DNA from 2 places in the Kitasatospora sp. NPDC092948 genome. Region 2 is predicted to be linked to the other one. Evidence: riboswitches for the same ligand, from Rfam matches in the RefSeq annotation. Region 2 holds a riboswitch; the other holds the start of a gene.
The links. A riboswitch is a leader RNA that binds a small molecule or an ion and turns the genes downstream of it on or off. The one in region 2 is predicted to bind glycine.
Positions count from the first base shown of each region.

Region 1: it holds a riboswitch for glycine, as region 2 does, so the genes downstream of both, gcvP (aminomethyl-transferring glycine dehydrogenase) here and gcvT (glycine cleavage system aminomethyltransferase GcvT) in region 2, are expected to answer to the same signal.

Region 1 covers NZ_JBIVPU010000013.1:167,763-183,350, forward strand. The annotation lists gene ACIQF6_RS29710 (MFS transporter) at 1-847, opposite strand, end outside; gene ACIQF6_RS29715 (hypothetical protein) at 998-1,387, shown strand; gene pheT (phenylalanine--tRNA ligase subunit beta) at 1,460-3,970, opposite strand; gene pheS (phenylalanine--tRNA ligase subunit alpha) at 3,970-5,091, opposite strand; gene ACIQF6_RS29730 (ATP-binding protein) at 5,231-6,325, opposite strand; gene ACIQF6_RS29735 (TrmH family RNA methyltransferase) at 6,376-7,230, opposite strand; gene rplT (50S ribosomal protein L20) at 7,357-7,743, opposite strand; gene rpmI (50S ribosomal protein L35) at 7,848-8,042, opposite strand; gene infC (translation initiation factor IF-3) at 8,175-8,882, opposite strand; gene ACIQF6_RS29755 (DUF1844 domain-containing protein) at 9,345-9,719, shown strand; gene gcvP (aminomethyl-transferring glycine dehydrogenase) at 10,347-13,217, opposite strand; glycine riboswitch at 13,436-13,541, opposite strand; partial or broken gene ACIQF6_RS29765 (PRC-barrel domain-containing protein) at 13,729-14,154, shown strand; partial or broken gene ACIQF6_RS29770 (YsnF/AvaK domain-containing protein) at 14,302-14,715, shown strand; gene ACIQF6_RS29775 (MFS transporter) at 14,874-15,588, shown strand, end outside.
Region 2 covers NZ_JBIVPU010000003.1:747,040-762,627, forward strand. The annotation lists gene glgX (glycogen debranching protein GlgX) at 1-1,255, opposite strand, end outside; gene ACIQF6_RS12855 (Ig-like domain-containing protein) at 1,470-2,645, shown strand; gene ACIQF6_RS12860 (Ig-like domain-containing protein) at 2,810-4,057, shown strand; gene ACIQF6_RS12865 (Ig-like domain-containing protein) at 4,252-5,418, shown strand; gene ACIQF6_RS12870 (ATP-binding protein) at 5,603-6,079, shown strand; gene ACIQF6_RS12875 (L-serine ammonia-lyase) at 6,403-7,770, opposite strand; gene glyA (serine hydroxymethyltransferase) at 7,922-9,181, opposite strand; gene gcvH (glycine cleavage system protein GcvH) at 9,197-9,571, opposite strand; gene gcvT (glycine cleavage system aminomethyltransferase GcvT) at 9,674-10,792, opposite strand; glycine riboswitch at 10,943-11,047, opposite strand; gene ACIQF6_RS12895 (enhanced serine sensitivity protein SseB) at 11,186-11,953, shown strand; gene ACIQF6_RS12900 (enhanced serine sensitivity protein SseB C-terminal domain-containing protein) at 12,079-12,903, shown strand; gene ACIQF6_RS12905 (ABC transporter permease) at 13,453-14,451, shown strand; gene ACIQF6_RS12910 (ABC transporter substrate-binding protein) at 14,480-15,588, shown strand, end outside.

The DNA of each region.
Region 1 (15,588 bases), on a different contig from region 2:
GCAGCCGGCCCGTCACCAGGTCGCCCAGCAGCATCCCCGCCGAACCCGCCGCCAGCAGCACCCCCGCCCGGCCGGGCGCGTACGGCAGGAGCAGCGCCTCGCAGCCCACCACCAGCCCGTTCGGCACCCACAGGTTCAGCAGCAGCGCCCGCCGCCCCGGCCGGCCCAGCAGGGCCGCGTTGCCCTGCCAGGTCTCCCGCAGGCCCGGCCGGCGCGCCGCCCGCACCGAACGCTCCCGCACCGTCGCCGCCACCACCACCGTCGCCAGCGCCCCCGACACCCCCGCCAGGCCGAACACCTGATACGGGCTCAGCACCGTCAGCAGCGCCCCGCCGAGCGCGAACCCGAGCACCGACGCACCGCCCGCCGTCATGTTCATCAGCGACCGCGCCGGCGCGTACCCGGACACCGGGACGATCTCCGCCAGCAGCCCCATCCGGGCGCCCGTGCCCAACGACTGGAAGAACCCCACCACCAGCAGCAGCCCGAACCGCGCGAGCAGCGGCAGCCCCGGCACGGCCTGCGCCGCCACCGCCGCCAGCCACAGGCCGTGCAACGCCACCAGGGTCCGCCGCGGCCGGCCGCCGTCCGCGACCGACATCAGCGTCAACGCGCCCGCCACCGCCGCGAACGACGACCCGAACATGCTCAACGCCGTCAGCAGCGGCGACCCGGTCCGCGCCTGCACCAGCGAACCCAACGCGAAGTCCGCCAGCGTCCCCGCCGCCGCCGTCAACGAGAAACTCACGTACAACCCGGCGAACTCGCGCTGCCGCAGCAGCGCCGCATAGCCCACCGGACGGGCGGACCCACCGTCCCCCGTACCCCACACCGTGTCAGAAGCCATAAAAAAAGCCTCCGACGCTGCCGCGGGCGCGTTCGGAGACCGACGGACGGACCATAGCAGCACGACCGCCCGGAGTGTCAACCGCGGCAGCCCGCACACCTTTTCGAGACCGGGCCCGCCACCCGGCGGCGGTCTGGCACAGTGTCCCCCATGCGATCCGTCATCACGCGAACCGCCGTCGGCTGCCTGGCCCTCGGCCTCGCCCTCACCCTCAGCTCGTGCGACTTCCCGGGCTCCAAGAGCGACGCCAAGAAGCCCGCCGCCGCCGCGTCCCCCTCGGACGACAACTGGGACCAGGCCGTCGACGCCGAGATCACCATGCTCACCGACCTGAAGGACATCGACCCGGCCCTGATCGACGACCAGCAGAAGGCCATCGACGCCGCCGCCGAGGTCTGCAAGGAGATCAGGAAGAGCAGCAGCGACAGCACGGGCCTCGGACAGGTCGCCGCGACCGGGTTCGCCGAACTCAAGAGCGGCCTCACCGCGCAGCAGGGCGACCAGATCGTCACCGCGCTGAAGGCCACCACCTGCAAGTGACCCCGTGACACGACAGAGCCCCGCCGCACCGGAACCCGAAGGTCCCGGCCCGGCGGGGCTCCTGCCGTACCGTCAGGCCCCGCGCAGCACCGCGCCGGTGCGCTCCGCGGCCACCGCGACCGCCGACTCGCGGGCCGCCGACGCCTCGTCCGCGGTCAGCGTCCGGTCCGCGGCACGGAAGCGCAGCGTGTACGCCAGCGACTTCTTGCCCGCACCGGCCTGCTCGCCCGTGAACACGTCGAACAGCCGCAGCGACTCCAGCAGTTCGCCCGCGCCCTCGCGCAGCGCCGACTCCACGTCCGCCGCGTGCACGCCCGCGTCCACGATCAGCGCCACGTCCTGCGTCGCCACCGGGTACGCCGACACCGGCGGGCCGGACACCCGGCGGCCGTCCTCGAACACCAGGTCCAGGTCGATCTCCATCGCGGAGGTCCGCTCCGGCAGGTGCAGCGCCTTGATGACCCGCGGGTGCAGCTCACCGGCGTGGCCGACGACCTCGTCGCCGACCAGCAGCTCGGCGCAGCGGCCCGGGTGCCACGGCGCGTACTGCGCCTGACGGACCGTCAGCTCCACGCCCGCGGCCGCGGCGACCGTACGGGCCGCCTCGATCGCGTCCGCCCAGCCGGACGGCGCGCCCTTGCCCCACCAGCCCGACGGCAGCCGCTCGCCGGCCAGCGCGACCGCGACCCGGCGCGGCTGGTCCGGCAGCGCCGCGTTCAGCTCGGCCAGCTGCTCCTCGGTGGGCCGGCGGTCCACCGGCAGCCGCGGCGCGACCTTCGGCTCCGCCTTCGGCAGGAACACCGTGCCCGTCTCGAACAGCGCCAGGTCGGTGTTGCCGCGGCCCACGTTGCGACGCAGCGCGCCCAGCAGGCCCGGCAGCAGCGTGGTGCGCAGCGCCGGCTCGGCGTCGTTCAGCGGGTTGACCAGCTTCACGGTGCGACGGCGCGCGTCGTCCGCGTCCAAGCCCAGGCCCTCGAACGCGGCCTCGCCGACGAACGGGTACGCGTTGATCTCCACGTAGCCCGCGCCGGCCAGCGCCACGCCCACCCGGCGGTGGAAGCGCTGCGCCTCCGACAGGCCGCGGCCCGGCGGGACGACCGGCATCCGGGCGGGGACGTTGTCGTAGCCCTCCAGCCGGACGACCTCCTCGACCAGGTCGTACGGGTCCGTCAGGTCGGGCCGCCAGGACGGCGGGGTGACCTCCAGGACGTCCGCGCCGACGACCGAGCAGCCGACCTCCTGGAGGCGGCGGGTGACGGTCTCGCGGCCGTACTCGGCGCCGGCCACCCGGTCGGGCAGGCCGGCGTCGATGGTGATGGTGCGCACCGGGCGCGGGGCGGCGATGTCGGTGACGCCGGCCTCGGCGGTGCCGCCGGCGATCAGCACCAGCAGGTCCACGGCGCGCTGCGCGGCGGCCCGGGGGGCCTCCGGGTCGACGCCGCGCTCGAAGCGCTTGGACGCCTCGGAGGGCAGCTTGTGGCGCTTCGCGGCGCGGGCGATCGCGACCGGCTCGAAGTGCGCGGCCTCGATGACGATCTCGGTGCTGCCGGTGACGACGCCGGTCTCCGGGTCGGTGACGGGCTCCAGGATCTCGGTGCTCGCCCCGCCCATCACACCGGCCAGGCCGATCGGACCGGAGTTGTCGCAGATCAGCAGGTCCTCGGCGGACAGCTTGCGCTCGACGCCGTCCAGCGTGGTCAGCGTCTCGCCCTCGGCGGCGCGGCGGACCAGGATCGGCCCGTCGACGCGCTCGCGGTCGTACGCGTGCAGCGGCTGGCCGACCTCCAGCATCACGTAGTTGGTGATGTCGACGGCCAGCGAGATCGGGCGGATCCCGGACTTCTGCAGGCGGCGCTGCAGCCAGATCGGCGACTGCGCGCCCGGGTTCACACCGGTGACGGTGCGCGCCACGAAGCGGTCGCAGCCGACCGGGTCGGCGACCTTCACCAGGTAGCCGTAGGAGTTCGCCGGCGGCACGTCCAGCAGCGCCGGGTCGGCCAGCGGCAGACCGTACGCGGCGGCGGCCTCGCGGGCCACGCCGCGCATCGACAGGCAGTAGCCGCGGTCCGGGGTGACGGCGATGTCGAGCACCTCGTCGACCAGCTGGAGCAGCTCGATCGCGTCGGTGCCGGGCTCGAACTCCGGCGGCAGCACGATGATGCCGTTGTGGTCGTCGCCCATGCCCAGCTCGCGGGCCGAGCAGATCATGCCGGCCGAGGTGTGGCCGTAGGTCTGCCGGGCGGCGATCGGGAACGGGCCGGGCAGCACGCCGCCGGGCAGGATCACCACGACCTTGTCGCCGACCCGGAAGTTGGTCGCGCCGCAGACGATCTCCTGCGGTTCGCCGGTGCCGTTGGCGCCGCCGACGTTGACGAAGCAGTGCCGGATCGGCTTCTTGAAGCCGGACAGCTCCTCGATGGAGAGGACCTCGCCGACCACCAGCGGGCCCTTGATGTCGGTGCCGAGCTGCTCGACCGTCTCGACCTCGAGACCCGCGCGGACCAGCCGGGCCGCGACGTCGCGTCCGGTCTCGCCCGCCGGCAGGTCGACGTACTCGCGCAGCCAGGAAAGCGGGACGCGCATCAGATCTCCATCCCGAACGGGAGGGTGAAGCGGACGTCACCCTCGACCATGTCGCGCATGTCGGCGACGTTGTGACGGTTCATCAGGATCCGCTCCAGGCCCAGGCCGAACGCGAATCCGCTGTAGCGGTTCGGGTCGATGCCCGCGGCGACCAGCACGCGGGGGTTGACCACGCCGCAGCCGCCCAGCTCGATCCAGCCCTCCGAGGAGCAGGTCCGGCACGGGCGGTCCGGGTTGCCCACCGAGGCGCCGCGGCACACGAAGCACTGCAGGTCGATCTCGGCGCTCGGCTCGGTGAACGGGAAGTACGAGGGCCGCCAGCGCAGCTCCAGGCCGCCGCCGATCAGCTTCTCCACCAGCACCTCGATGGTGCCCTTCAGGTGGCCGAAGGTCAGGCCCTCGTCCACCGCGATCGCCTCGACCTGGCGGAACACCGGGGTGTGCGTGGCGTCCAGCTCGTCGGTCCGGTACACCCGGCCCGGGGAGACCGCGTACAGCGGCGGCTCGCCGGCCAGCATCGCCCGGATCTGCACCGGCGACGTCTGGGTGCGCAGCACCATGCCGGAGTCGGCGGTGCCGTCCGGGGCCTCGACGAAGAAGGTGTCCTGCATCGAACGGGCCGGGTGGTCGGCGTGCAGGTTCAGGGCGTCGAAGTTCAGCCACTCCGCCTCGACCTCGGGGCCGGACGCCACCTGGTAGCCCATCGCGACGAAGGTGTCCTCGATGCGCTCGGCGAGCGTGGTCAGCGGGTGCCGGGCACCGCGCGGGACGCGGCCGTAGGGCAGCGTGACGTCCACTGCCTCCTCGACCAGCACCCGGGCGTCGCGCTCCGCCTCCAGCTCGGTCTGCCGCTTGGCGAGGGCCTGGTTCACCGCTCCGCGGGCCTGGCCGATCAGCTTGCCCGCGGCGGCCTTGGCCTGCGGGGGCAGCGCGCCGATCTCACGGTTGGCGAGCGAGAGCGGGGAGCGGTCGCCGGTGTGCGCGACCTTCGCCTGCTTGAGCTCGTCGAGGTCGGCGGCGGCGGCGAAGGCGGCGATCGCCTCGTCCCGGGCCTGTTCCACCACCTCGGGCTTGAGGGCCTCGACCTCGACCGGGTCGTACGACTTGTTGGGTGCCGACATCTCTATGCTTCCCGTGCTCCTGCTCGTGATCAGGTCTGCTGCCTCGCCGGGCGTCCGCGAGAACGCCAAGGGTCGAGTGTAGTCGCAGGCCGCGACCGGCCACGCTGGGCGACCGCGGGACGGTCGGGCTCGGGGCGCCTCAGAGCATGAAGTCGGGGATGCCCGCCGGGAGGACGAACCGGAACCGGGCGCCGCCGCCGTCCGCGCGGCTGATCCGGATCACCCCGCCGTGCGCCTCCACGATGCCCTTCACGATGTACAGCCCCAGGCCCGTCCCGCCGCGCTTGGACCCCCGCCAGAACCGGGTGAACACCCGCGGCATCGCCTCCTCCGCGATGCCCGCGCCCTGGTCGCTGACGGTGACGGCGGTGCCCTCGATCAGCCGGGGCAGCGACCCGGCGTCCTCCACCACGTCCTTCGCCGGACCCAGTTCGATGGTCACGGTGCCCTCGCCGTGCCGCACCGCGTTCTCCAGCAGGTTCGCCAGCACCTGGTCGATCTTGTCGGGGTCGCCCCACTGCTCGCCCAGCGGCCCCGCCACCCGGATGTCGAACCGCTCCTCGGGGATGCCCGCCGCGACCTTCCCCTCCACGTGTCGGCGCACCGCCGCCGCCAGGTCCAGGCGCTGCCGGCGGATCTCCAGCCGGCCCGCGTCGATCCGCGAGATGTCCAGCAGCTCCGCGATCAGCCGGGTCACCCGGTCCGCGTCCGCGTCGACGGTCTCCAGCATCACCCGCTTCTGGCCGTCGTTGAAGCGCTCCCACTTCGCCAGCAGCGTCGCCGTGAACCCCTTCACGCTGGTCAGCGGCGAGCGCAGCTCGTGCGCGACGGTCGCGATCAGCTCCGCGTGGCTGCGCTCGGTCCGCCGGCGCGCCTCGGTGCCGCGCAGCGTCACCACCACCCGCCGCACCGGCCCGCCCGGCCGCTCCCGCACGTACCGGGCGCACACCAGCACCTCGCGCCCGCCGGGCAGCAGCAGGTTCCGCTCCGGCTGGCCGCGGCGCACCGCCAGGCCGCCGTACGGATCGGTCAGCTGCCACCAGCGCCGGCCGTCCAGGTCCTCCAGCGGCAGCGCCTGTTCCAGCTCCATGCCGATCGCGCACGGCGCGGAGCGGCCGGTGATCCGTTCGGCGGCCCGGTTGAAGACCGCCACCCGGCCGTGCGCGTCCGCGATCACCAGCCCGTCCGGCAGGTCGTCCGGGTCCAGGGTCGCCAAGCCGTCGTCGCCGCCCATGGGTGTCCTCCCCCGCCCCGCACCGGCTTTGAGGACCGACCCTAGCGCGCTCAGGCCGTACCGCGACACCCGCCGGGGGAGCGCTGGGCGCGCGCGGAGGCGTACAGGCACACGGCGGCGGCCGTGGCGAGATTCAAGCTCTCCGCGTGCCCGTGGATCGGGACGCGCACCACCTCGTCCGCCAGCGCCCGGGTCTCCTCCGGCAGGCCCCACGCCTCGTTGCCGAACACCCACGCGCACGGCCCCTCGAGGGTGCCCTCGTCCAGTTCCTGGTCCAGGTCGCGCTGCCCGGCGCCGTCCGCCGCCAGCACCCGAACCCCGGCCTCGCGCAGCCGCGCCACCGCCTCCTCGACCGGCACACCGGTGGCGAACGGCAGGTGGAACAGGCTGCCCACGGACGCCCGCACCGCCTTCGGGTTGTACGGGTCCACCGACGCGTCGGTCAGCACCACCGCGTCCGCGCCCGCCGCGTCCGCGGTGCGCAGCACGGTGCCCGCGTTCCCGGGGTCGCGCACGTGCGCGAGCACCGCGACCAGCTTCGGCCGGGCCGCCAGCACCTGCTCGAACGGGGTGTCGATGAACCGGCACAGCGCGACGATGCCCTGCGGGGTGACGGTGTCGCAGATCTCCGCGATCACTTCCTCGGTGGCGGTCAGCACCGGCAGCCCCTCGGCGTGCGCGGTGGCCACGATCTCGGCGTGCCGCTCGGCGGCCTCCCGGGTCAGGTACACCTCCACCACGGTGTGCTCCCCGCCGGGCAGCCGCCCGAACGCCACCGCCTCCCGCACGGCCTGCGGGCCCTCGGCCAGGAAGCGCCGCTCCTTGCTCCGCTGGTTGCGCTTGGCCAGGCGGCGGGCGGCGACGACGCGCGGGGAGCGCAGGGAGGTCAGCAGGGGGGTCTCGATGCTCATGCTCACGTTCTTCGTCACGGAGGGGCGGGAGGACAAGGGCGTGTCCGCGGGGCACAACGCACGGACCCGCAGGCCGGGCGGCCTGCGGGTCCGGGAAAAGCAGTCAGGGCACGGCCTGGATCAGGCGGCGACCTTGGGGGCGTTGACGTCCTCCGGCAGCGCCTTCTGGGCGACCTCGACCAGCGCGCGGAACGCGACGGTGTCGTTGACCGCGAGCTCGGCGAGCATCTTGCGGTCGATCTCGACACCGGCGGCCTTCAGGCCCTGCACGAAGCGGTTGTAGGTCATGCCGTTGTTGCGGGCAGCGGCGTTGATGCGCTGGATCCACAGCTGACGGAAGTCGCCCTTGCGCTTCTTGCGGTCGTTGAAGTTGTAAACGAGCGAGTGGGTGACCTGCTCCTTGGCCTTGCGGTACAGGCGCGAGCGCTGGCCACGGTAGCCGGAGGCGCGCTCCAGGATGACCCGGCGCTTCTTGTGGGCGTTCACTGCCCGCTTGACGCGTGCCACTTCATTACTCCTTGGTTCCGGACCCCGGGTTCGTGCCGCCGGTCCGTTATTCGATTCGGTCGGTAAGGATCAGCTGTGCCCGCAGCGCGGCCGCGGGCGGGCGATCACTTGCCGAGAAGCTTCTTGATCTTCTTGGCGTCGCCGGGGGCCATCTCGGCGTTGCCGGCCAGCTTGCGGGTCAGCGTCGAGGGCTTGTGCTCAAGCAGGTGGCGACGGCCGGCACGCTCGCGCAGCACCTTCCCGGAGCCAGTGATCTTGAAGCGCTTGCTGGCGCCGCTGTGCGTCTTCTGCTTCGGCATGTCGCCGTATCTCCTCGTCGGTCCGTTCGCGGCCCGCACCCCTGGGTGCGGGCCGGAACTGGATGGATCACGCCTCCGGGACGGATGCCCCGGAACCGGTGCCGATCCCACCCGGAATCTGAACCCGAAGGCTCAGGCGTCCTGGGCGGTCTCGGCGGGCTGCTCGACCTCGGCGGGCTCGGCAACGGGCTCGACCTCGGTGGCCTCGGTCTCCTCGACCTGCGCCACCTCGTCGGCCTCGTCCGCCTGCTCCGTGGCCGGGCCGCGACCGAGCCGCTCCGCCTTGCGGGCGTCGGCGGCGGCGCGGGCCTCGGCCATCGCCTCGGTCTTCTTCTTGTGCGGGCCGAGAACCATGATCATGTTTCGGCCGTCCTGCTTGGCCGCGGACTCCACGAAGCCGAGCTCCTGGACGTCCTCCGCGAGCCGCTGCAGCAGTCGGAAGCCCAGCTCGGGGCGGGACTGCTCACGACCGCGGAACATGATCGTGATCTTGACCTTGTCGCCCTGCTTGAGGAACCGGACGACGTGACCCTTCTTGGTGTCATAGTCGTGCGGGTCGATCTTCGGCCGGAGCTTCATCTCCTTGATGACCGTGTGCGCCTGGTTCTTGCGCGCCTCACGGGCCTTCATGGCCGACTCGTACTTGAACTTGCCGTAGTCCATGAGCTTGCACACCGGCGGGCGCGCCGTGGCGGCGACCTCGACCAGGTCCAGGTCGTACTCCTGGGCAAGCTCCAGCGCCTTCGCGAGCGGGACGATGCCGACCTGCTCGCCGCTGGGACCGACGAGTCGCACCTCGGGGACGCGAATCCGGTCGTTGATGCGGGGCTCGGTGCTGATGGGGCCTCCTCGGTTGCACCTTCTTCGATGCGGCCGTCGGACGGCGGTCGCACGTAGTGGTTTCGACCACTGGGCGGGGCTTCATTCATGCTCCGCTGCCACTCTGCCGTCTGGCAGAAGCACCGAACGCACGAAAAAAGCCCCGCACGGTACAGGCGGGGCTCCACACGTTCCGGGATGCCCTGACGGGCACCACTGGCAGCGGGCAATCCTTGCGGCGCTCGCCACGGACCGGACCCGTCGGCCCTTCGGCCGCTCGGGTGGGAGACTGTCGCGGTTGCCCTCTCGGGCCTCCTGAGGTGGAGCCTCCACTTGCTGGCCGGGCATCCGTAGAGGATTCCTGGCCGGTCAGTCTCGAAGCATACCAGCGTTCCGGGACCGACCGGTATTCCGGCCCGCCTCCGCCCGCCTTGTACGCTCCCTTTGTACTGCGCTTTCGCACCAGCACCCCGGAGTGACACCTTGACCAGCCAGCCCGACCACTCGTCCGAGTCCGACCAGGCCCTCGGTTTCGACGACCTGACCCGCGACATCGCCGAGGTCCCCGCCGTCGAGGTGATCACCACCGTCGCCGTCCACCTGATGAGCGCCGCCGCCGTCAAGTGCGGCCTGGCCGAAGGCGGCGAGGCCGACAAGGACCTCGACGAGGCCCGCAAGCTGATCACCGCCCTCGCCGGCCTGGTCACCGCCGGAGCCCCCGAGATCTCCAACTTCCACGCCGCCCCCCTCCGCGACGGCCTCCGCTCCCTCCAGCTCGCCTTCCGCGAGGCCTCCCTCGTCCCGGACGCCCCCGGCTCCGGCCCCGGCGAAAAGTTCACCGGCCCGGTCTACTCCTGACCCACCCCGCCCCACCCAAGGCGCCTCCCGCAAACCCCCGCCGGAGGCGCCTTCGCCATCCCCACCCCCTGCCACCTTCGCTTCCCCCTCCCCTGCCCCGCAGGACCCCGCCCTCCCCTCCCCCGCACGACACTCCCCCGCCTCCGCCACGCCCGCCGCAGGCATCCCTCCCCCACCTCCCCGCCTCCGGCCAGGCCCGCCGCAGGCGCCCTTCCCCCTCTCCCCTCCCCGCCCCGCCAGGGGCGCGGGGAACTGCGCGCAGCGGAAGACCCCAACGCCAAAGCCGCCCACCGAAGCCAACCCCCTCGCCGGACGGCTCTCGCAATACGCTCCCGCCCTCCGCCCCCGCCTCCGCCACGCCCGCCGCAGGCGTCCTCCCCCACTCGCTCTCCCCTCCCCGCCCCGCCAGGGGCGCGGGGAACTGCGCGCAGCGGAAGACCCCAACGCCAAAGCCGCCCACCGAAGCCAACCCCCTCGGCGGACGGCTCTCGCCATGTGACTCGCGCCCCTGCCGCAGGCACCATCCCCCCCGCCCCGCCAGGGGCGCGCAGCGGAGGGCCCCAATGCCGAAGCCGCCCGCCGAGGGAACTCCTCCGGCGGGCGGCTTCAGCGCTGCGCGGTCACCGATCAGGCGTCGTACTCGTCGAGCGGCGGGCAGGAGCAGACCAGGTTGCGGTCGCCGTACGCGCCGTCGATGCGCCGCACCGCCGGCCAGTACTTGTCCGCCGGGTTGACGCCCGCCGGGAAGACGGCCTCTTCGCGGGTGTAGGGGTGCGCCCACTCGCCGGCCAGCATCGACGCGGTGTGCGGGGCGTTGCGCAGCGGGTTGTCCTCCGCCGCCCACTCGCCCGCGCCGACCTTCTCGATCTCGCCGCGAATGGCGATCATCGCCTCGCAGAACCGGTCGATCTCGTGCAGGTCCTCGGACTCGGTCGGCTCGATCATCAGCGTGCCGGCCACCGGGAACGACATGGTCGGCGCGTGGAAGCCGTAGTCGATCAGGCGCTTGGCGATGTCGTCGACGCTGACGCCCGTCTCCTTGCTGAGCGGGCGCAGGTCGATGATGCACTCGTGCGCGACCAGCCCGCCGGGGCCGGTGTACAGCACGGGGTAGTGCGGGGCGAGCCGCTTGGCGATGTAGTTGGCGTTCAGCACGGCCACCTGGGTGGCGCGCTTGAGGCCCTCGCCGCCCATCAGGCGCACGTACGACCAGGAGATCGGCAGGATCGCCGCCGAGCCCCACGGCGCGGCCGAGATCGGGCCGACGCCGGTCGCGGGGCCGGCCTCGGCCTGGAGCGGGTGGTTGGGCAGGTAGGGGGCGAGGTGCGAGCGCACCGCGACCGGGCCGACGCCGGGGCCGCCGCCGCCGTGCGGGATGCAGAAGGTCTTGTGCAGGTTCAGGTGCGAGACGTCCGCGCCGAACTTGCCGGGCTTGGCCAGGCCGACCAGCGCGTTCAGGTTGGCGCCGTCGACGTACACCTGGCCGCCGGCCTCGTGGACGAGCGCGCAGATATCGGTGATCTGGGTCTCGAACACGCCGTGGGTGGACGGGTAGGTGACCATCAGCACGGCGAGCTGCTCGCGGTGCTGCTCGATCTTGGCCTTCAGGTCCTCGACGTCCACGTCGCCGTCGGTCAGCGTCTTCACGACGACGACCCGCATGCCGGCCATCGCCGCCGAGGCCGCGTTGGTGCCGTGCGCCGAGGACGGGATGAGGCAGACGTCGCGCTGGGTGTCGCCGTTCGCCCGGTGGTACGCCCGGACGGCCAGCAGACCGGCCAGCTCGCCCTGCGAACCGGCGTTCGGCTGGATCGACACGGCGTCGTACCCGGTGACCTCGACCAGCTGCTGCTCCAGCTCCCGGATGAGCGTCAGGAACCCGGAGGCCTGGTCGACCGGCGCGAACGGGTGCAGCTGGCCGAACTCGGGCCAGGTGATCGGCTCCATCTCGGTGGTCGCGTTGAGCTTCATGGTGCAGGAGCCCAGCGGGATCATGCCGCGGTCGAGCGCGTAGTCACGGTCCGACAGGCGGCGCAGGTAGCGCAGCATGGCGGTCTCGGAGCGGTGGCTGTGGAAGACCGGGTGGGTGAGGTACTCGTCCTCGCGCAGCAGCGCGGTGGGCAGCGCGTCGGCGTCCTCGGCGATCTCCGCGCTCACGCCGAACGCGGCGAACACGGCGGCCAGGTGCTCGCGGGTCGTGGTCTCGTCGCACGACACCGAGACGCGGTCCGCGTCCACCCGGTGCACGTTCACGCCGCCGGCCAGCGCCGCGGCGACGACCTCGTCGGCCTTGCCGGGGACGACGGCGGTCACGGTGTCGAAGAACGCGTCGTGGGCGAGCTCGACGCCGCCCGCGCGCAGGCCGGCGGCGAGCGCCGCGGCGTAGCGGTGGGTGCGGCGGGCGATGTCGGCCAGGCCGTCGGGGCCGTGGTAGACGGCGTACATGGAGGCCATCACGGCGAGCAGCACCTGCGCGGTGCAGATGTTGGAGGTGGCCTTCTCGCGGCGGATGTGCTGCTCGCGGGTCTGCAGGGCGAGCCGGTAGGCGCGGTTGCCGTCGGCGTCGACGGAGACGCCGACCAGGCGGCCGGGCAGGTTGCGGGCGTACTCGGCGCGGACGGCCAGGTAGCCGGCGTGCGGGCCGCCGAAGCCCATCGGGACGCCGAAGCGCTGCGAGGTGCCGCAGGCGATGTCGGCGCCGAGCTCGCCGGGCGAGCGCAGCAGGGTGAGGGCGAGCAGGTCGGCGGCGACGGCGACGATCGCGCCGAGCCCGTGCGCCTGGTCGATGACGGGCTTGATGTCGCGCACCGCGCCGGACGCGCCGGGGTACTGGATCAGCATGCCGAACACGCCGCGCTCGGCGATCTCGGCGGGGATGCCGTTCGACAGGTCCGCGGTGACGACCTCGACGCCGGTCGGCTCGGCGCGGGTCTCGATCACGGCGAGGGTCTGCGGCAGGGTGTCGGCGTCGACCAGGAAGACCCCGCCCTTGACCTTGGTGACGCGCCGGGTCAGGGCCATCGCCTCGGCGGCGGCGGTGCCCTCGTCGAGCAGCGAGGAGCCGGAGGTGGCCAGGCCGGTCAGGTCGGAGACCACGGTCTGGAAGTTGAGCAGGGCCTCCAGGCGGCCCTGGGAGATCTCCGGCTGGTACGGGGTGTACGCGGTGTACCAGGCGGGGTTCTCGAGGACGTTGCGGAGGATGACGGGCGGCGTGAAGGTGCCGTAGTAGCCGAGGCCGATCATCGAGGTGAGGACCTGGTTGCGGCCGGCGAGCTCGCGCAGTTCGGCGAGCACCTGGGCCTCGCTGCGGCCGGCGGGCAGGCCGAGCGCGGTGAGGCTGCGGATGGCGTCCGGCACGGCGGCGTCGGACAGTTCGTCCAGCGAGCCGTAGCCGACCTGGGCCAGCATCTTCTGCTGGGCGTCGCTGTCGGGGCCGATGTGGCGGTGCTCGAAGGGGCTGGCCTGCTCAAGGTCGGTGAGCGTCGGCTGGGCGTTCATGGGGGTCGGGCCTCCTGGTCGCGGACCGGCGGTGGTACGCACGCCGGCCGACCGCTGTGGGAGCGTCGGGGCGCACGAACCCGTCAGCCTCCCCCTCTGTCATCGGTACCTGAGAGCTTCACGCGCCCGGGTGGTGCCCCGGTCGGCTTGCACCGTCGGCGAGGTCAGGGTCCGGTGGCTTCGGTGCCGACGGTCCTGCCCTGCTTTCCAGAGTGACCTGATCCCACTCGGTACGGATGCCTGAGAGATTCCGGGGAGGGGTTGCTCCTTCGGCGTCCCGCAACCCTCTTGATCAGGGGGCCGGGACTCTCCCGAGCGGGCTCGGCGGTCGCCGCCCAGGGTACCAGCGCGGACCTGGACGATCACCGGTACGGCCCCGCGATCGGCCCCGGACGGAGGCGTTCGGGGCGACACCGTCCGTTACGTGCCTTTTGGTGTGGAATAGCGGCCCGGTGCGCTCCTCCGACCGCTCCCCCGACGGGTCCCCCAGGAGCAGCAGCGGGAGGACAGGGTGCAGACCGATATCGATCCGCGCGACCTGATCGGACACAAGGCGGTCGACCGGAACGGCGACAAGATCGGCACGGTCGACGAGGTCTACCTGGACGACGCCACCGGCGAGCCGGAGTGGGCGGCCGTCCGGACCGGGATCTTCGGCCGGGACGCCTTCGTCCCGCTGACCACCAGCGAGTTCACCGGCGACGAGCTGCACGTCCCGTACGACAGGTCGCTAATCAAGGAGTCGCCGGACTTCGGCGTCGGCCAGCACCTGTCCCCGGAGCAGGAGCTGGAGCTGTACCGCTACTACGGGCTGAGCACCTCGGGCGCCGAGGCGCCCGTCCGGTTCACCTCCGCGCCCGCCGGGAAGCCGGCCCCGAAGGAGTACTCGGAGAAGGTCGCCGACCGCGACTTCGGCGACCTCGCCTCCTCCCCGGAGCCCGGCCCGGTCCAGGGCCCGGCCCCCGCGCCCGCCGGCTTCGTCCCGCCGAAGGCCGCGCCCGAACGCCCGACCCGCCCCGCCGAGCCGCCGGCCGCCCGGACCGACCGGCAGAAGCCGGCCGCGCCGGTGGAGATCACCTGCCGCGAGGAACGCCTGGACGTCACCACCGAGTGGCACACCGTCGGCACCACCCGGCTGCGCAAGTACGTCACCACCGAGGCGGTCGAACGCCGGGTGCCGCTGGTGCGCGAGCGGGTGCGGGTGGAGCGGATCCCGGTGTCCGATGCGGAGCGGGCAGCGCTGAGCGACCAGGAGATCGCCGAGGCGGTCGAGGAGGTCACGCTGCGCGAGGAGCGCGCGGTGGTGCGCAAGTACCTGGCGCCGGTCGAGCGGGTGCGGCTGGTGGTGGAGCGGTTCACCGAGGAGGAGGTGATCCGCGAGGAGCTGCGCCGCGAGCGGGTGGAGGTGCAGGGCGCGGCCGGCGGTGCGGCCGACAAGGCCTCGCAGCGGCAGCCGTGGAACGCGCAGCCGCAGTCCCCGGCGGCCTCCGCGGTCTGACGGTTCGCCAACTTCCGGCCCCGGTCCGCCTCGGCGGGCCGGGGCCTTCGACTTTGCCAAAGTTTCACCATTAGATATTTGACAGAGTGAAGCATCTCCCGACATCGTTGCTTCAGTTCCTGCACTATCGCCTGCCTGAAGCAACCCGGAGGATTCCCGTGAGTGAGGCACCACAGCCCACCGCCACGGCCGCCAAGCCCACCAGCGCCAGGGTCCTGCCCGCGCTGATTCTCGCCATGCTGGCCTACAGCGTGGTCCAGACCGCGGTCGTCCCGATCCTTCCGAGTCTGGCCACCGAGCTGAAGGTGTCGGGCTCCGACATCACCTGGCTGATGACCGCCAACCTGCTCTCCGCGGCGGTCCTCACCCCGCTGCTGGGCCGCTTCGGCGACCTGCGCGGCCGCAAGCCCGTGCTGCTGATCTCGCTGGCAGGCCTGGTGCTCGGCTCCGGCCTCGCGGTCTGCACCCACTCCTTCGGCCTGCTGGTCGTCGCCCGGGTGCTCCAGGGCGCGGGCGGCGGCGTGCTGCCGCTGGCGATCGCCATCGTCCGTGACGAACTGCCGAAGCAGAAGGTCACCGCCGGCGTCGCCGCCATCTCCGCCTCGATGGGCGTCGGCTCCGGCCTCGGCCTGGTCGCCACCGGCCTGCTGCTGGAGCACTGGGACTACAAGTCGATCTTCTGGATGGGCCTGATCTTCGGCCTGGCCGCCGTCGCCCTGGTGATCCTGCGCGTGCCCAGCGACCCGGTCGTCGACAAGAGCGGCGGCGCCGACCCGCTCGGCGCCCTCACCCTGGCCGGCTGGCTGTCCGCCCTGCTGATCGCCGTCAGCCGCGGCAACGAGTGGGGCTGGGGATCCACCCGCACCCTCGGCC
Region 2 (15,588 bases):
CGGCGATCAGCTTCACCCGGCTGAGCACCGGATCCTGCGACACCGCGGCCAGGAACGGGTGCTCCATCTCCACCGCGTCGCTGCCGCGGGCCAGCGCCGCCGCCAGGTCGAAGCGGAAGCCGTCCACGCCCATCTCCGCCACCCAGTAGCGCAGCGAGTCGGTGATCAGCCGGATCACCTGCGGGCGGCGGGTGTCCAGGGTGTTGCCGCAGCCGGTGTAGTCGGCGTAGCCGCGGCGCGAGCGGTCCGGCCGGTAGTAGCCGGCGTTGTCGATGCCGCGGAAGGACAGCGCGGGGCCCATCACCCCCGCCTCGGCGGTGTGGTTGAACACCACGTCGAGGATCACCTCGATGCCCGCCGCGTGCAGCGCCCGCACCATCCGCTTGAACTCGCCGACCTGCTGGCCCCGGCTGCCGGACGACGAGTAGCCGGCGTGCGGGGCGAAGAAGCCCAGCGTGTTGTAGCCCCAGTAGTTGACCAGGCCGCGCTCCTGGAGGTGGTCCTCGCTGACGTGGTGATGGACCGGCAGCAGCTCCACCGCCGTCACGCCCAGCCCCGTCAGGTGCGCGATCGCCGCCGGGTGCGCCAGGCCCGCGTAGGTGCCGCGCAGCTCCGGCGGGACGTCGGGGTGGCGCATGGTGAAGCCGCGCACGTGCAGCTCGTACAGCACCGTCTCGGCCCACGGCGTCTTCGGGCGCCGGTCGTCGTACCAGTCGTCGGTGTCGTGCACCACCACGGCCCTGGGCACGTACGGCGCCGAGTCCCGGTCGTCGCGGACGGTGTCGGCGACGTCCCGCTCCGGCCAGTTGCGGACCGCCGAGCTCACCGCGTCGTGCGTGGTGCAGCCGCCGTCGACGGCCCGGGCGTACGGGTCGAGCAGCAGCTTCGCCGGGTTGAACCGGGCGCCCGTCCACGGGTCCCACCGGCCGTGCACCCGGAAGCCGTAGCGGGTGCCGGGCAGCACGCCGGGCAGGTAGCCGTGCCAGGTCTGGTAGGTCTGCTCGGTCAGCCGGTGCCGGCTCTCCCGGCCGTCCTCGTCGAACAGGCACAGGTCGACGGCCTCCGCGCCGGGCGCCCAGAGCGCGAAGTTGGTGCCCCGGCCGCCCTCGTCGTCGGCGCGGAACCGGGCCCCGAGCGGCTGCCAGCTGCCCGGCCAGGGCGGTTCCGGGGCGGTCCGGGGCGCCGAGCCGTTCAGCCGGGCGGCCGCTCGCGCCGCCCGGGAGGTGCCCGTACCCAGCTCCTGCCACGCCGTCATGGCGACCCTCCCAGCCATTCGGGGGCCCGTCCCCGTTCTTCCGGTTGTTCCCTGCACGACGGCGCGCGTCACCCCGCGACGGGGTTCGTGACGCACCGTGACCAATCCTGTGCCCGGCGGAGCCGGGTGGGGAAACCATCCGGTCGTGTCCGGGAGCCGCGATCGGTCGTTGTGCCCGGCATCGGGTGGTTTCGCACGGCAGCGGGAGGACGGCATGCACACCGCGGTACGGCTCTGGGCACGGTGGGCGGCCGCCGCCGGACTGGTCCTGCTGACCGGCTGCACCGGCCTGTTCGGCTCCGGCCCGCCGGTCTCCCGCGCCCAGCTCGCGGTCAGCCCCGCCGACGGCGCGCAGGGCGTGGCGGTGGACGGCGTCAGGGTGGCGGTCACCGAGGGCCGCCTGCTGGAGGTCCGGCTGACCAGCGACAAGGGCGCCACGGTGCCGGGCACCCTCACCGGCGACGCCGCCGGCTGGACGCCCGACAGCCGGCTCGACACCGCCACCGCCTACACCCTCGACGTGATCGCCGAGGACGCCGCCGGGCTGCGCGCCGTCCAGCACGCCGGGTTCGCCACGGTGCCGCCCGAGCACACCTTCGTCGCCTTCTTCACCCCCGAGGACGGCTCCACCGTCGGCGTCGGCATGCCGGTCTCGCTGCGCTTCTCCCGCCCGGTGGAGAACCGCGCCGCCGTCGAAGGGGCGGTCGCCGTCACCGCCGACCCGCCGCTGGAGATCGCCGGCCACTGGTTCGGCGACCAGCGCCTCGACTTCCGCCCGCACGGATTCTGGCCGCCCGGCACCAAGGTCACCCTGGGGCTGCGGCTCAAGGGCGTGGAGGGCGCGCACGGCTTCCTCGGCACCCAGCAGAAGGACGTCCACTTCACCGTCGGCCGCTCGCTGATCGCCACCGTGGACCTGGACCGGCACGTCATGACGGTCCAGCAGGACGGGCACCTGATCCGCACCTTGGAGGTCAGCGGCGGCAGCCCCGAGCACACCACCTACCTGGGCACCATGGTGGTCTCCGAGCGCTTCGAGGAGACCAGGATGAACTCGGAGACCGTCGGCCTCGGCGACGAGTACGACATCAAGGACGTCCCGCACGCGCTGCGGCTGACCACCTCCGGCACCTTCGTGCACGGCAACTACTGGTCCGACCGCGCCGTGTTCGGGGCCGCCAACACCAGCCACGGCTGCATCGGCCTGGCCGACAGCAAGGGCGGCAGCGCCAACACCCCGGCGGCCTGGCTCTGGCGGCACACCCTGGTGGGGGACGTGATCGAGGTGCAGGGCTCGCACGGCGACCAGGTCTCGCCCGACAACGGCCTGAACGGCTGGAACCTCCCGTGGGCGCAGTGGACGGTCGGGAGGCCCGCAGCAGTTCACTGAACCGGCACCCGGCTCCCTCCGAAGATTCACTCAGCTTCGCCGGTTATCCTTGCCCCCGCGCACGCCCGAGACGATCGGGAGCGCGGTGAGCGCATCCGACCCGGCGGAACCGATTCCGGGCGTCACACGTGTATCGCTGTGGATACCTGGAGGGGAGCAGCGCGGTGAAGGCGGATCAGAAGGCCGAGGCCGGAACAGTCCTGGTCGGGAGCGGGCGGAGGGCGCGTCGGGCCGCGGCAGCCCTGTTGGTGGGCGGCGTCCTGCTGCTCGGCACGGCCTGCAACAGCGGCGGCGGCGGTGGTTCGACCGACGCCAAGGGCGGTGGCTCCGGAGCCGCGGCGGACGCGACGCCGAAGGTGTCGACCGCTCAGCTGTCGATCACTCCCGGCGACGGGGCGGCGGACGTGGCCCCCAAGGACGGTCTGCAGGTGGCGGTGGCCAGCGGCAAGCTGACCACGGTCGCGGTGACCGACAAGGACGGCAAGGCGGTGGCCGGCGAGATAGCCGCCGACGGCCTGAGCTGGAAGCCCAGCGAGCAGTTGGCGGTCGGCACCACGTACACGGTGAACGCGCAGGCGGTGGACTCGGCCGGCCTGGTGGCCGCCTCCACCACCACCTTCACCACGTTGACGCCGGCCAAGAAGGTCGCCACCAACGACAACATCGCCAACAACGGCCAGTACGGCGTCGGCATGATCGTCTCGGTGAACTTCAGCAAGGCGATCCAGAACAAGGACGCGGTGCTGGCCGGCATCACCGTCGAGGGCTCGGACGGCACGGTGGCCAAGGGCCACTGGTTCGGCTCCTCCCGGTTGGACTTCCGGCCGGAGAACTACTGGAAGCCGGGCACCAAGGTGACCGTCAAGTACCGGCTCAAGAACGTCGAGGTCTCGCCCGGCGTGTACGGCGACGTCGAGAAGGACGAGCCGTTCACCATCGGCCGCTACCAGGTCTCGACGGTGGACGCCGCGACCCACAAGATGACGGTCTCGCACGGCGGCAGCGACAGCCAGGTGATCCCGATCACCGCCGGCAACGACCAGAACCCGTCCTGGAACGGCACCATGGTGATCTCCTCCAAGGAGAAGATGACCCGGATGAACTCCGCCACGGTGTCCAACATCAAGGGCGACGAGTACGACGTCCCGGACGTGCCGCACGCGATGCGACTGACCTCCTCCGGCACCTACGTGCACGGCAACTACTGGGGCAGCTCGTTCGGCGTCGCGAACGCCAGCCACGGCTGCATCGGCATCGCGGACGCCAAGGGCGGCAGCGACAGCTCGACGGCCGGCAAGTTCTTCAACACCTCGATGGTCGGCGACGTGGTCAAGGTCGTGAACTCGGTGGGCAAGACCGTCTCCGGGGACAACGGCCTGAGCGGCTGGACCATCCCGTGGAGCAAGTGGTAGCCGAGACGCTCAACTCGGCACGACGGCCCGGCGATTCCGATCGCCGGGCCGTCGTCCGTTCGTGACCGTACCGGGACACGCCGCCTCGCAACGTTTTCCGCTGTCGACCCGTCATATCAACCGAAAGACCTGTCAGCCGACAGGCAGGTGTGTGGGGAGAGCGGAACGTGAAGGCTATACGCGGGGGTTACGCGGTGGGTGCGCTCGCAGGCGCTCTGGTACTGATGGCCACGGCCGGGTGCAGCACGGACACGGCGAAGGCCGACAGCCCGAAGGCCGCCGCCAGTTCGGCCAAGCCGACCGTGTCGGCCGCGACCATCGCCATCGAACCCGCCAACGGCGCCACCGACGTCAAGCCGACCGGCGAGGTCAAGGTGTCCGCCACCGGCGGCAAGCTGACCTCGGTCAAGGTCACCGGCCCCGACGGGGTCGAGGTACAGGGCGCCCTGGCCGCCGACGGCGCCTCGTGGGCGCCGACCGGCAACCTCAAGGTCTCCACCGCCTACACGGTGGACGCGCTCGCCGAGGACGCGCAGGGCGTGGTCGCCAACGCGCGCTCCACCTTCAACACCCTGACTCCGGCGAAGGAGGCGGGCGTCAGCGACAACGTCGCCGACAACGGCGAGTACGGCGTCGGCATGATCGTCTCGGTCCGGTTCGACCGGGCGGTGAAGAACAAGGACGCGGTGCTGGCCGGCATCGCCTTCGAGGCGGCCGACGGCACCGTCGTCAAGGGGCACTGGTTCAACGACAAGCGGCTGGACTTCCGCCCCGAGAAGTACTGGAACCCCAACACCAAGGTCACCATCCACTACAAGCTCAAGGACGTGGAGACCGCCCCGGGCGTGTACGGCGGCATCGACAAGGACGAGCCGTTCACCATCGGCCGCTCCCAGATCTCCACCGCCGACATCAACACCCACCGGATGACGGTGGTCCGCGACGGCCAGCAGACCGACTCCATCGCGTTCACCGCGGGCAAGCCCGGCTACGACACCTGGAACGGCACCATGGTGGTCGAGGCGGCCGAGGGCACCACCCGGATGACGTCCGCCGGCGTCACCAAGTCGGGTTCCGGGGACGAATACGATCTGGTGGTTCCGCATGCCCTCCGGTTGACCGACACCGGCACCTACGTGCACGGAAACTACTGGAGCGGCAGCGTGATCGGGCGCTCCAACGGCAGCCACGGGTGCATCGGCCTGACCGACACCCAGGGTGGCAGCGCGAGCAGCCCGGCGGGCAAGTTCTACGCCTCCACGCTGGTCGGAGACGTGGTCACGGTGGTCAACTCCCGCGGACCGGTGGTCGATCCGGTCAACGGTCTGGGCGGTTGGAACCTCGCCTGGTCGCAGTGGTGACCGTCGGGCGGCTGTTCGGTTGCTGACGGCATATGCCAAATGAGCCGTGATCGTTTGCTCATTGTCCGTACGCGGCCGCCCACGTTCCGCAATGATGGGCCCCATGGCGGGATGGGGCGAAGCGGAACGGGCACTTCCATCGGTCGACACGCGCGGTGACGGCTCGTCAGGAGTCGGCGCCGCGGTGGTGCTCGCCGAACTGGAACGGATGACCGCGGACGAAATGGAGCGGGCCTTTCTCGGCGTGCTCGGCGATCCGGAGGCCGGCGAGGAGGTGCGACTGCCCTCCCGCCCGGAGTCGGCCGGGGTCGCGCGGCGACTGGTGCTCTCGGTCTTGGAGTCCTGGAACCTCCCCCACCTGCTGGAGGTGGGGGAGCTGCTCACCGGCGAACTGGTCGCGAACGCCGTGCGCCACGCCGGCGGGCGGATGATCGGCCTCAAGCTGGTCCGACGCCCCGGCTGGCTGCGGATCGAAGTCCGGGACTCCTCGCGGGCGATGCCCTGCCTGATCCTCGCCCCCGAGACCGGCCGCTACCAGAACGGGCACGGCCTGCGCGTCGTCGACGAACTCTCCGACCGCTGGGGGGCGGACCTGCTGCCACGCGGCAAGGGCGTCTGGTTCGAAGTCCGGACCAGGGATCGGTCCGCCGCCACCCTCTGAAACCCTCTGCAACCCTCTGAAGAAACGATGCGGGGCCCCTGTCCGCGGTTGTTCGCGGTCCGGGGCCCCTGCGCGTCATCCGGCAACCAAGGGGGTGCGTGTCGCCGGATGGAAGTGGCCGGGTGGTACCTCCCAGCGCACATAACTATCGCACGTTTCTGCGCCTGAAACAAGTCGAAACCAAGGTTTGAGTCGCGCTTCACCTTTGGATTCCAGGCGTCAGCGAGATTGTCTCACAGTCCGGACTTACGCCACCAGGGTCTGATGGTCCCTCAGGTCGGGACCTTCTGGCTATGTCCGGTGGCGCGGGCCCGGCGTAGCCGTCAGCACTCGATGACGTTGACGGCGAGGCCGCCGCGGGAGGTCTCCTTGTACTTGATCTTCATGTCGGCGCCGGTCTCCTTCATGGTCTTGATGGCCTTGTCGAGGGAGACGTGGTGGCGGCCGTCGCCGCGCAGGGCCATGCGGGCGGCGGTGATGGCCTTGACGGAGGCCATGCCGTTGCGTTCGATGCAGGGGATCTGGACCAGGCCGCCGACCGGGTCGCAGGTGAGGCCGAGGTTGTGCTCGATGCCGATCTCGGCGGCGTTCTCGACCTGCTCGGGGCTGCCGCCGAGGACCTCGGCGAGGCCGCCGGCGGCCATCGAGCAGGCGGAGCCGACCTCGCCCTGGCAGCCGACCTCGGCGCCGGAGATGGAGGCGTTCTCCTTGAAGAGCATGCCGATCGCGCCGGCCGCGAGCAGGAAGCGGACGATGCCGTCCTCGTCCGCGCCCGGGATGAAGTTCAGGTAATAGTGCAGGACGGCAGGGATGATGCCGGCCGCGCCGTTGGTGGGGGCGGTGACCACGCGGCGGCCGGAGGCGTTCTCCTCGTTGACGGCCATCGCGTAGAGGGTGACCCACTCCATCGCGTTGCCGGGGCCGACGCCCTCGGCCCGCAGGGCGCGGGCGGCGGAGGCGGCGCGGCGGCGGACCTTGAGCCCGCCCGGCAGGATGCCCTCGCGGGCCATGCCGGCGGCGACGCACTCCTTCATGACGTCCCAGATCTCCAGCAGCCCGGCCCGGATCTCGGCCTCGGTGCGCCAGGCCTTCTCGTTCTCCAGCATCAGGCCGGAGATGGACAGGCCGGTCTCCCGGGTGAGGCGGAGCAGCTCCTCGCCGGTGCGGAAGGGGTGGCGCAGCACGGTGTCGTCGGGCTTGACCCGGGCCTCGCCGATCGCGTCCTCGTCGACCACGAAACCGCCGCCGACCGAGTAGTAGGTCTTTTCGAGGAGGACGGCGCCGGCGGCGTCGTACGCCCACAGGGCCATGCCGTTGGCGTGGTAGGGCAGGGCCTTGCGGCGGTGCAGGACCAGTTCGGTGTCGGGGTCGAAGGCGATCTCGTGGCGGCCCAGCAGGTTGATCCGCTTGGCGGCGCGGATCCGCTCGACGTCCAGGTCGGCCTGGTCGACGTCGACGGTGCGCGGGGAGTTGTTCTCCAGGCCGAGCAGGACGGCCTTGGGGGTGCCGTGCCCGTGGCCGGTGGCGCCGAGCGAGCCGTACAGCTCGGCGCGGAGCGAGGCGACCTGGTCGAGGATTCCTTCGGTGGCGAGCCGACGGGCGAACATCCGGGCGGCGCGCATCGGGCCGACGGTGTGCGAGGAGGACGGCCCGATGCCGACGGAGAAGAGGTCGAAGACGCTGATGGCCACGGGGTGACGTCCTTGTCTGGTCTCGTGGAGTGGTCCGTCCGGTGGGACGGGGGCTGCGCATGGAACGGGGCACCGCGCGCACGTCTTCCAGTGTGCGCGGTGCCCCGGGGGTTCCGGGCGGCCGCCGGATGTCGGCGGACGCGGGGAGGGGTTACAGCTCGGGGTACAGCGGGTGCTTGGCGGCCAGCGCCGTCACCCGGGCCTTCAGCGACTCGGCGTCGAAGCCGGGCTTCAGGGTCTCCGCGATGATGTCGGCGACCTCGGTGAAGTCCTCGGCGTCGAAGCCGCGGGTGGCCAGCGCCGGGGTGCCGATGCGCAGACCCGAGGTGACCATCGGCGGGCGAGGGTCGTTCGGGACGGCGTTGCGGTTGACGGTGATGCCGACCTCGTGCAGGCGGTCCTCGGCGTCCTGGCCGTTGAGCTCGCTGTTGCGCAGGTCGACCAGCACCAGGTGGACGTCGGTGCCGCCGGACAGCACGGAGACGCCGGAGGCGGTCACGTCGTCCTGGAGCAGGCGCTCGGCGAGGATCTTCGCGCCCTCCAGGGTGCGGCGCTGGCGGTCCTTGAACTCGTCGGAGGCCGCGACCTTGAAGGCCACCGCCTTGCCGGCGATCACGTGCTCCAGCGGGCCGCCCTGCTGGCCGGGGAAGACCGCCGAGTTGATCTTCTTGGCGAACTCGGCCTTGGACAGGATGACGCCGCCGCGCGGGCCGCCCAGGGTCTTGTGCGTGGTGGTGGTGACCACGTCCGCGTACGGCACCGGGGAGGGGTGCAGCCCGGCGGCGACCAGGCCGGCGAAGTGCGCCATGTCGACCATCAGCAGGGCGCCGACCTCGTCCGCGATGCGGCGGAACTCGGCGAAGTCCAGCTGGCGCGGGTAGGCGGACCAGCCGGCGATGATCAGCTTGGGCTGGTGCTCCTTGGCGAGGCGCTCGACCTCGGCCATGTCGACCTGGCCGGTCTTCTCGTCCACGTGGTAGGCGGCCACGTTGTAGAGCTTGCCGGAGAAGTTGATCTTCATGCCGTGGGTCAGGTGACCGCCGTGGGCCAGGTTCAGGCCCAGGATGGTGTCGCCCGGCTGGATCAGCGCGAACATCGCCGCGGCGTTCGCCTGCGCGCCGGAGTGCGGCTGCACGTTGGCGTGCTCGGCGCCGAACAGCTCCTTGACCCGGTCGATCGCGATCTGCTCGACCACGTCGACGTGCTCGCAGCCGCCGTAGTAGCGGCGACCGGGGTAGCCCTCGGCGTACTTGTTGGTGAGAACCGAACCCTGGGCCTCCATGACCGCCACCGGGGCGAAGTTCTCGGAGGCGATCATTTCCAGGGTGGTCTGCTGGCGGTGCAGCTCGGCGTCGACCGCGGCGGCGATCTCCGGGTCGAGCGCGTGGAGGGACTGGTTGAGAACCGTCATGAGGGGGTCTCCCGGTCAGGCGCCGGTGAAGGCGGTGTAGCCGTCGGCGTCGAGCAGCTCGTCGGTCGCCGTGGCCCGGACCTTGAACAGCCAACCGCCCTCGAAGGGCTCCGAGTTGACCAGGGCCGGGTCGTCGATGACCTCCTGGTTGACCTCGGTGACCTCGCCGGTGGCGGGGGAGAAGAGGTCGCTGACCGACTTGGTGGACTCGAGCTCGCCACAGGTCTCACCCGCGGTGACGGTGTCACCGACCTCGGGGAGCTGGACGTAGACGATGTCGCCGAGGGCGTCGGCCGCGTGCGCGGTGATGCCGACCGTCGACACCCCGTCCACGGCGGCGGTCAGCCACTCGTGCTCCTTGGTGTACTGCAGGTGCGTGGGGTTGCTCATGACGTCATTCTCCAGGATCGCAAGAGGGGAGGGCACGGCCGTCCGCTGGGCGGACGAACCGGAAAGAGCTGCTCGGACAGCAGGTGAAGGGCCGATCGAGGGTCAGCGGGCGCGCTTGTAGAACGGCAGCGCGACGACCTGGACCGGCTCGGCCTTGCCGCGGACGTCCACCGCGACGGTGGAGCCCGGCTCCGCGTGCGTGGCGTCCACGTAGGCGATGGCGATCGGCTTGCCCAGGGTCGGGGACGGCGAGCCGGAGGTGATCCGGCCGATCACGGCGCCCTCGGCGTCCACCACGGAGTACTCGGCGCGCGGGACGCGGCGGCCCTCGGAGACCAGGCCGACCAGCTTGCGCGGAGGGTTGGCCTCGGCCGCCGCGGCGGCCTCCTCCAGTGCCTTGCGGCCGACGAACTCGCCGCCGTTGGTGGTCTTGTCGAAGCGCACCACCCGGCCCAGGCCGGCGTCGAACGGGGTCAGCTCGGTGGACAGCTCGTGCCCGTACAGCGGCATGCCCGCCTCCAGGCGCAGCGTGTCGCGGCAGGACAGGCCGCACGGGACGAGGCCCTCGGCGGCGCCGGCCCCGCTCAGCGCCGTCCACAGGTGCTCGGCGTCGGCGGGGGCGCAGAAGATCTCGAAGCCGTCCTCGCCGGTGTAGCCGGTGCGGGCCAGCCAGACCTGACGGTCCGCCACGGTGGCGGGCAGCAGCGCGTAGTACTTGAGGGCGGGCAGGTCGGCGTCGGTGAGCCTGGCCAGGATGCCGCCCGCCTCCGGGCCCTGGACGGCGAGCAGCGCGTAGGCGTCGCGGTCGTCGCGGACGGTGGCGTCGAAGCCGGCCGCGCGCTCGGTCAGGGCGTCCAGGACGACCTGGGCGTTGGAGGCGTTGGCGACGACCAGGTACTCGTTCTCCGCGGTGCGGTAGACGATCAGGTCGTCCAGGATGCCGCCGTCCTCGCGGCAGATCATGGTGTAGCGGGCGCGCAGCACGCCGAGGGCGGAGATGAAGCCGACCAGCGCGTGGTCGAGCAGTTCGCCGGCCTGCGGGCCGGAGACGGTGATCTCGCCCATGTGCGAGAGGTCGAACAGGCCGGCCTTGGTGCGGACCGCGAGGTGCTCCTCGCGCTCGCTGCCGTAGCGCAGCGGCATGTCCCAGCCCGCGAAGTCGGTCATGGTGGCGCCGAGCGAGCGGTGCAGCGCGTCGAGCGCGGTCAGGCGGAGGGACACGACAGGACTCCCGGGATCTGGAAACGGGCAGGCTGGGGCGAATCTCCCCGTCTGTCGTCGAACCTGAGAGCTTCACCGCATCCCGGACAGGATGGCGGTTTGCACCGTGGGTGGGCGCACGGCGCGGCCGTGTCCTCTTTCCAGATCTGCCTCGCCCGGGCGGTAGGGGGGCCTGAGAGATTCCGGGGAGGACTTGCTCCTTCGGCGCCGGTCGCGACCGGGTGACGGTCGTTCCGGCTCTCCCGCGCGGGTTCGAGCGGCCGGTATGAAGTTAGGGCGGGCCCATCATGGCATGCCGCGACCCCCTGGTGGGAGTGGGGATGGATCACAGCCGCCGCAGGGCGACCGGGCGCGCCGCTAACCTGATCGCAACCGTGAGTGTGGAGGGGCGAGATGGAGTTCCCGCTGGGTCAGGTTCCGGAAGGCGGGAGCTGGCCGGCCAACGAGCTGGAGCAGGTCCTGATGGCGGCCCTGGGCGATCCGGGGGCGACGCCCCGGGTGATCGAGGTGCTGGCGCGCAGTCAGGTGTGGATCCCGCTGCCGTCCGGCGCCGATCCGCAGTCCGGTTCGCTCGACCTGCCGACGCTCGAACTCGCGGGCGCGCCCTACGTCCCGGTGTACAGCTCGCAGGAGCTGTACCTGCAGCACGTCCCGGGCATCCCGTTCGCGATCGCCCCGATGTGGGAGTTCGCCCGGGGCCTGCCGCTGGGCATCGGCATCGCCGTCAACCCGGAGGCGCCGGTGGGCATCCCGGTGCCGCCGGAGGGCGTCGGGGAGCTGCGGCGCGGGCCGCGCGGCGACCAGTGGGAGGCGCAGGGCGTGACCGAGGGGGCCCGGGTGGCGCTCAAGGAGCCCGAGCCGCACCAGGAGCCGTATGCCTTCCTGGCCGCCGCGACCGGCGAACTCGCCGCGGTGCCGGGAGTGCTGACGGCCCGTCGGGCGCTGGCCCGGGTGGAGGGCGAGTCGACCCTGCTGTACATCGGCGTCCAGCTGGACCCGACGGCCCCCGCCGACCCCGGCGACGTCAACCTGGCGCTCGGCCGGGCACTCGGAACCGCGCCGCCGAGCTGGGGCGTCCACCTGGTGCTGCTCGATCTGGTCGCCGACCCGGTGGTGGACTGGCTGCTGGGGCGGGTACAGCCGTTCTACGTGCGGCCGTGACCCGGGGCTCCGCCCCGGACCGGGCGGCATCCGGAACGGCGGAATGACGGCTGTCGGGCGGGCCCCATAGGGTTGCCCCGGCACACCGCGGCGCGGTGGACGTGGACGAGAAAGAGGGCGGCGACGTGACGGGAGCAGCCGGTGACCCGGGCGCGATCGAGCGCGCCCTCGCAGCGGTCGCACCGGAGCGCTGGGAGGCGTACGAGGGGCTGCTGCGCGCCCTCGCGAACGGGCAGGTCTGGATGCTGCTGTGGCACGGCAGCCCGGGCAGCCCGGACGCCCAGTACGGGAACATGGACGTCGGCGGGCACGGCTACGCGCCCTGCGTGACGTCCCCGGGCCAGCTGGCGGCCAGTGGGTGGGCGCGCGGTCACGAGCTGGTGTCCGGGCCGGAGATCGCCGGCTCGCTGTACCGCTCCCGCTGGGGCCTGTGGCTGGACCCGCACCGCCCGGGCGGCGGCGTCGGCGTGCCGTGGGCCGACCTGAGACGGATCTCCGTCGGCCTGGACCGGGTGCCGGCCGGGCCGCTGCGCATCTCCGATCCGGCCGTGCAGGCGCCGCAGCTCTTCGCCGTGCTGGAGCAGCAGGCGGTCGAGGTGCGGCCGTTGCGCGCGCTGTGGCGGGCCTGGGTGCAACCGGTGCTGGGCGAGCCGTATCTGACGATCGGTCTGGACCTGTACGACACCTCGCCGCCGGCCGTGGAGGCCGCCCGGGCGCTGGTGCAGCGGGCCGCCGCGCACGCCCCCGAGGGGCCGGCCGTCTCCACCGTGCTGATGGCCGACGAGTTCGACCCGGTGGTGATGTGGCTGCGGGCCAACTCCCGCCCGTTCGTGGACCGGCAGGGCGCACCGGGCGCGTACGCCACCGGTTTTGGTTACGCAGCGCAACCGCCGACGGGGCCTGCGCCGGGCTGGCCGCAGCCCCAGTGGCCCGGATATCCCGGACGCTGACCATATCCTGACGGATCGTCGGAAATCCCCCGCTTGCACCTTTTCCAAGGTCGGCGGGGGTTTTCCGTCTTCCCGGGGTCTCCGCGCGTCGTCACCGGCGCCACCTGGCGTTTCCCCGCCACTGGCGGGGTGTCGTCAGCGCGCCCCTTGACGCGTGTGTGACGCCTGTGTGAAGAGCGATATGCCAGCGCAACGAAAGTGCATGCGAGCAGATCACAGTTAGGCATCCTTCGCCATGGGGGTCTTCCGTCGGGTACTTCCCATGACAGAGAGTGCTGCCCTATGCGGAGCGCGAGACGATCCTCACGAGGGTGAACGTGCCGCCGCCACAGCATGAACCCGCACGACGCGCATCTCCGTGCGGCGGCACCATGCGCGCCGGGGCGATCCTTCCCGGCGTCGAACGGCACCACCCGCACCGCCCTGCTTGCCAAACGCACTTCTGCACCGCCGCATCGGCACCCGGCACCACCGCATCCGCTCTGCAACTTCCGCACCAAACGCGACTCCGTGGGCCGGCCACCGTCGGCGAGGGGAACGAACTGACTCATGACCACACCCACCGAGACCTCGGGTCCGCCCGCCGGTGCGCAGCCTGACGGCGCGTCAACCACCGAGCCGACCAAGAAGATCGAGGGCCGCTCGCCGGGCCGCATCGCCTGGGACCGCCTGAAGCGCGACAAGATCGCGCTGGCCGGCGGTGCCGTGGTGATCCTGCTGATCCTCGCCGCGATCTTCGCGCCGGTGCTGTCCTCGCTGTTCGGGCACTCGCCCTATGACCCGCACCCGGATCAGATCAACCCCGATCTCGGCCTGCCCAAGGGCCCGTTCGGCGGTATCAGCAGCGACTTCCTGCTGGGCGTCGACCCGACGTTCGGCCGCGACGTGTTCTCCCGGATCCTCTACGGCGCGCAAATCTCGCTGCTGGTGGCGCTGCTCGCGGCCGTGCTCTCGGTCGGCATCGGCGTGGTCATGGGCATCATGGCCGGCTACTTCGGCGGCTGGGTGGACGCGATCATCAGCCGCGTCATGGACATCCTGCTGGCCTTTCCGCAGCTGCTGTTCAGCATCGCGCTGGTGTCGGTGATGCCCACCTCGGCGTTCGGCATCCCGGACAAGTGGCTGCGCGTGATGATCCTGGCGGTGGTGATCGGCTTCTTCGGCTGGCCGTACATCGGACGCATCGTCAGAGGCCAGGCCCTGTCGCTGCGCAACCGTGAATTCGTCGACGCCGCCCGCAGCCTCGGCGCCGGCCGCGCGCACATCCTGTTCCGCGAACTGCTGCCGAACCTGGTGGCGCCGATCCTGGTCTACGCGACCCTGATCATCCCCACCAACATCCTCAACGAGGCGGCGCTCAGCTTCCTCGGGGCCGGTGTCCGCCCGCCCACCCCGTCCTGGGGCCAGATGCTCTCCGACGCGGTCAAGATCTACCAGGCGGACCCCACGTACATGGTGATCCCCGGCCTCGCAATCTTCATCACCGTGCTTGCCTTCAACCTGTTCGGCGACGGCCTGCGCGACGCGCTCGACCCCAAGGGCAACTGAGCCCGCAACTCTGGAGGTTCCCCAACCCATGAAGCGAAACAGGACGCTCGCGGTCGCCGCCCTCGCGGCCACCCTCGCCCTCACCGTCTCCGCCTGTGGCGGCAGCAAGAGCGGCGGCTCGGGTGGCGACAACGCCGCCAAGGGTGGCGCGGCCGGCTTCAACGCCGCCGCCGACAAGGTGGTGAACCCGTCCGACAAGAAGGGCGGCACCCTCAACCTGTGGACCAGCACCGACGTGGACTCGCTCGACCCCGGTCGCGCGTACTACGCCTCGGTGTGGAACTTCGAGCGCTTCTACGCCCGCACCCTGCTGGCCTTCGACGGCAAGCCGGGCAAGGACGGCCTGAAGCTGGTTCCGGACCTGGCCGCCGCCCAGCCGGAGGTCGCCGCGGACGGCAAGACCTACACCTTCAAGCTGAAGCCGGGTCTGAAGTTCGAGGACGGCTCGGTCATCACCTCGAAGGACATCAAGTACGGCATCGAGCGCATCTTCGCGCAGGACGTCGTCTCCGGTGGCCCGACCTACCTGCTCAACGAGCTGGACCAGGGCCAGAACTACAAGGGCCCCTACACCGACTCGGACCCGAACAAGCTCGGTCTGAAGACGGTCGAGACCCCGGACGACACCACCATCGTCTTCAAGCTCGCCAAGCCGAACTCGGACTTCCCGTACCTGCTGGCCATGGGCTCCGCCTCGCCGGTCCCGCAGAAGCTGGACACCGGCTCCAAGTACGGTGACCAGCCGGTCTCCTCCGGCCCCTACAAGTTCAAGTCGGTCCAGCCGGGCAAGGAGTACGAGCTGGTCCGCAACGAGAACTGGGACCCGGCCTCCGACCCGTTCCGCAAGGCGCTGCCGGACGCGGTCAAGCTGACCGTCACCACCAACTCCGACGACATGGACGCGCGCCTGCTGGCGAACACCGCGGACCTCGACTGGTCGCAGACCGGTCTGTCGCAGGCCGCCCAGGTCAAGGTCCTGCAGGACCAGGCCCTGAAGGCCAACACCGACGACCCGTACAACGGCTTCATCCGTTACGTCAGCGTCGTCCCCGCGGTCGCCCCGTTCGACAACCAGCACTGCCGCAACGCGGTGCTGTACGCGGCCGACACCACCGCCCTGCAGACCGCCCGCGGCGG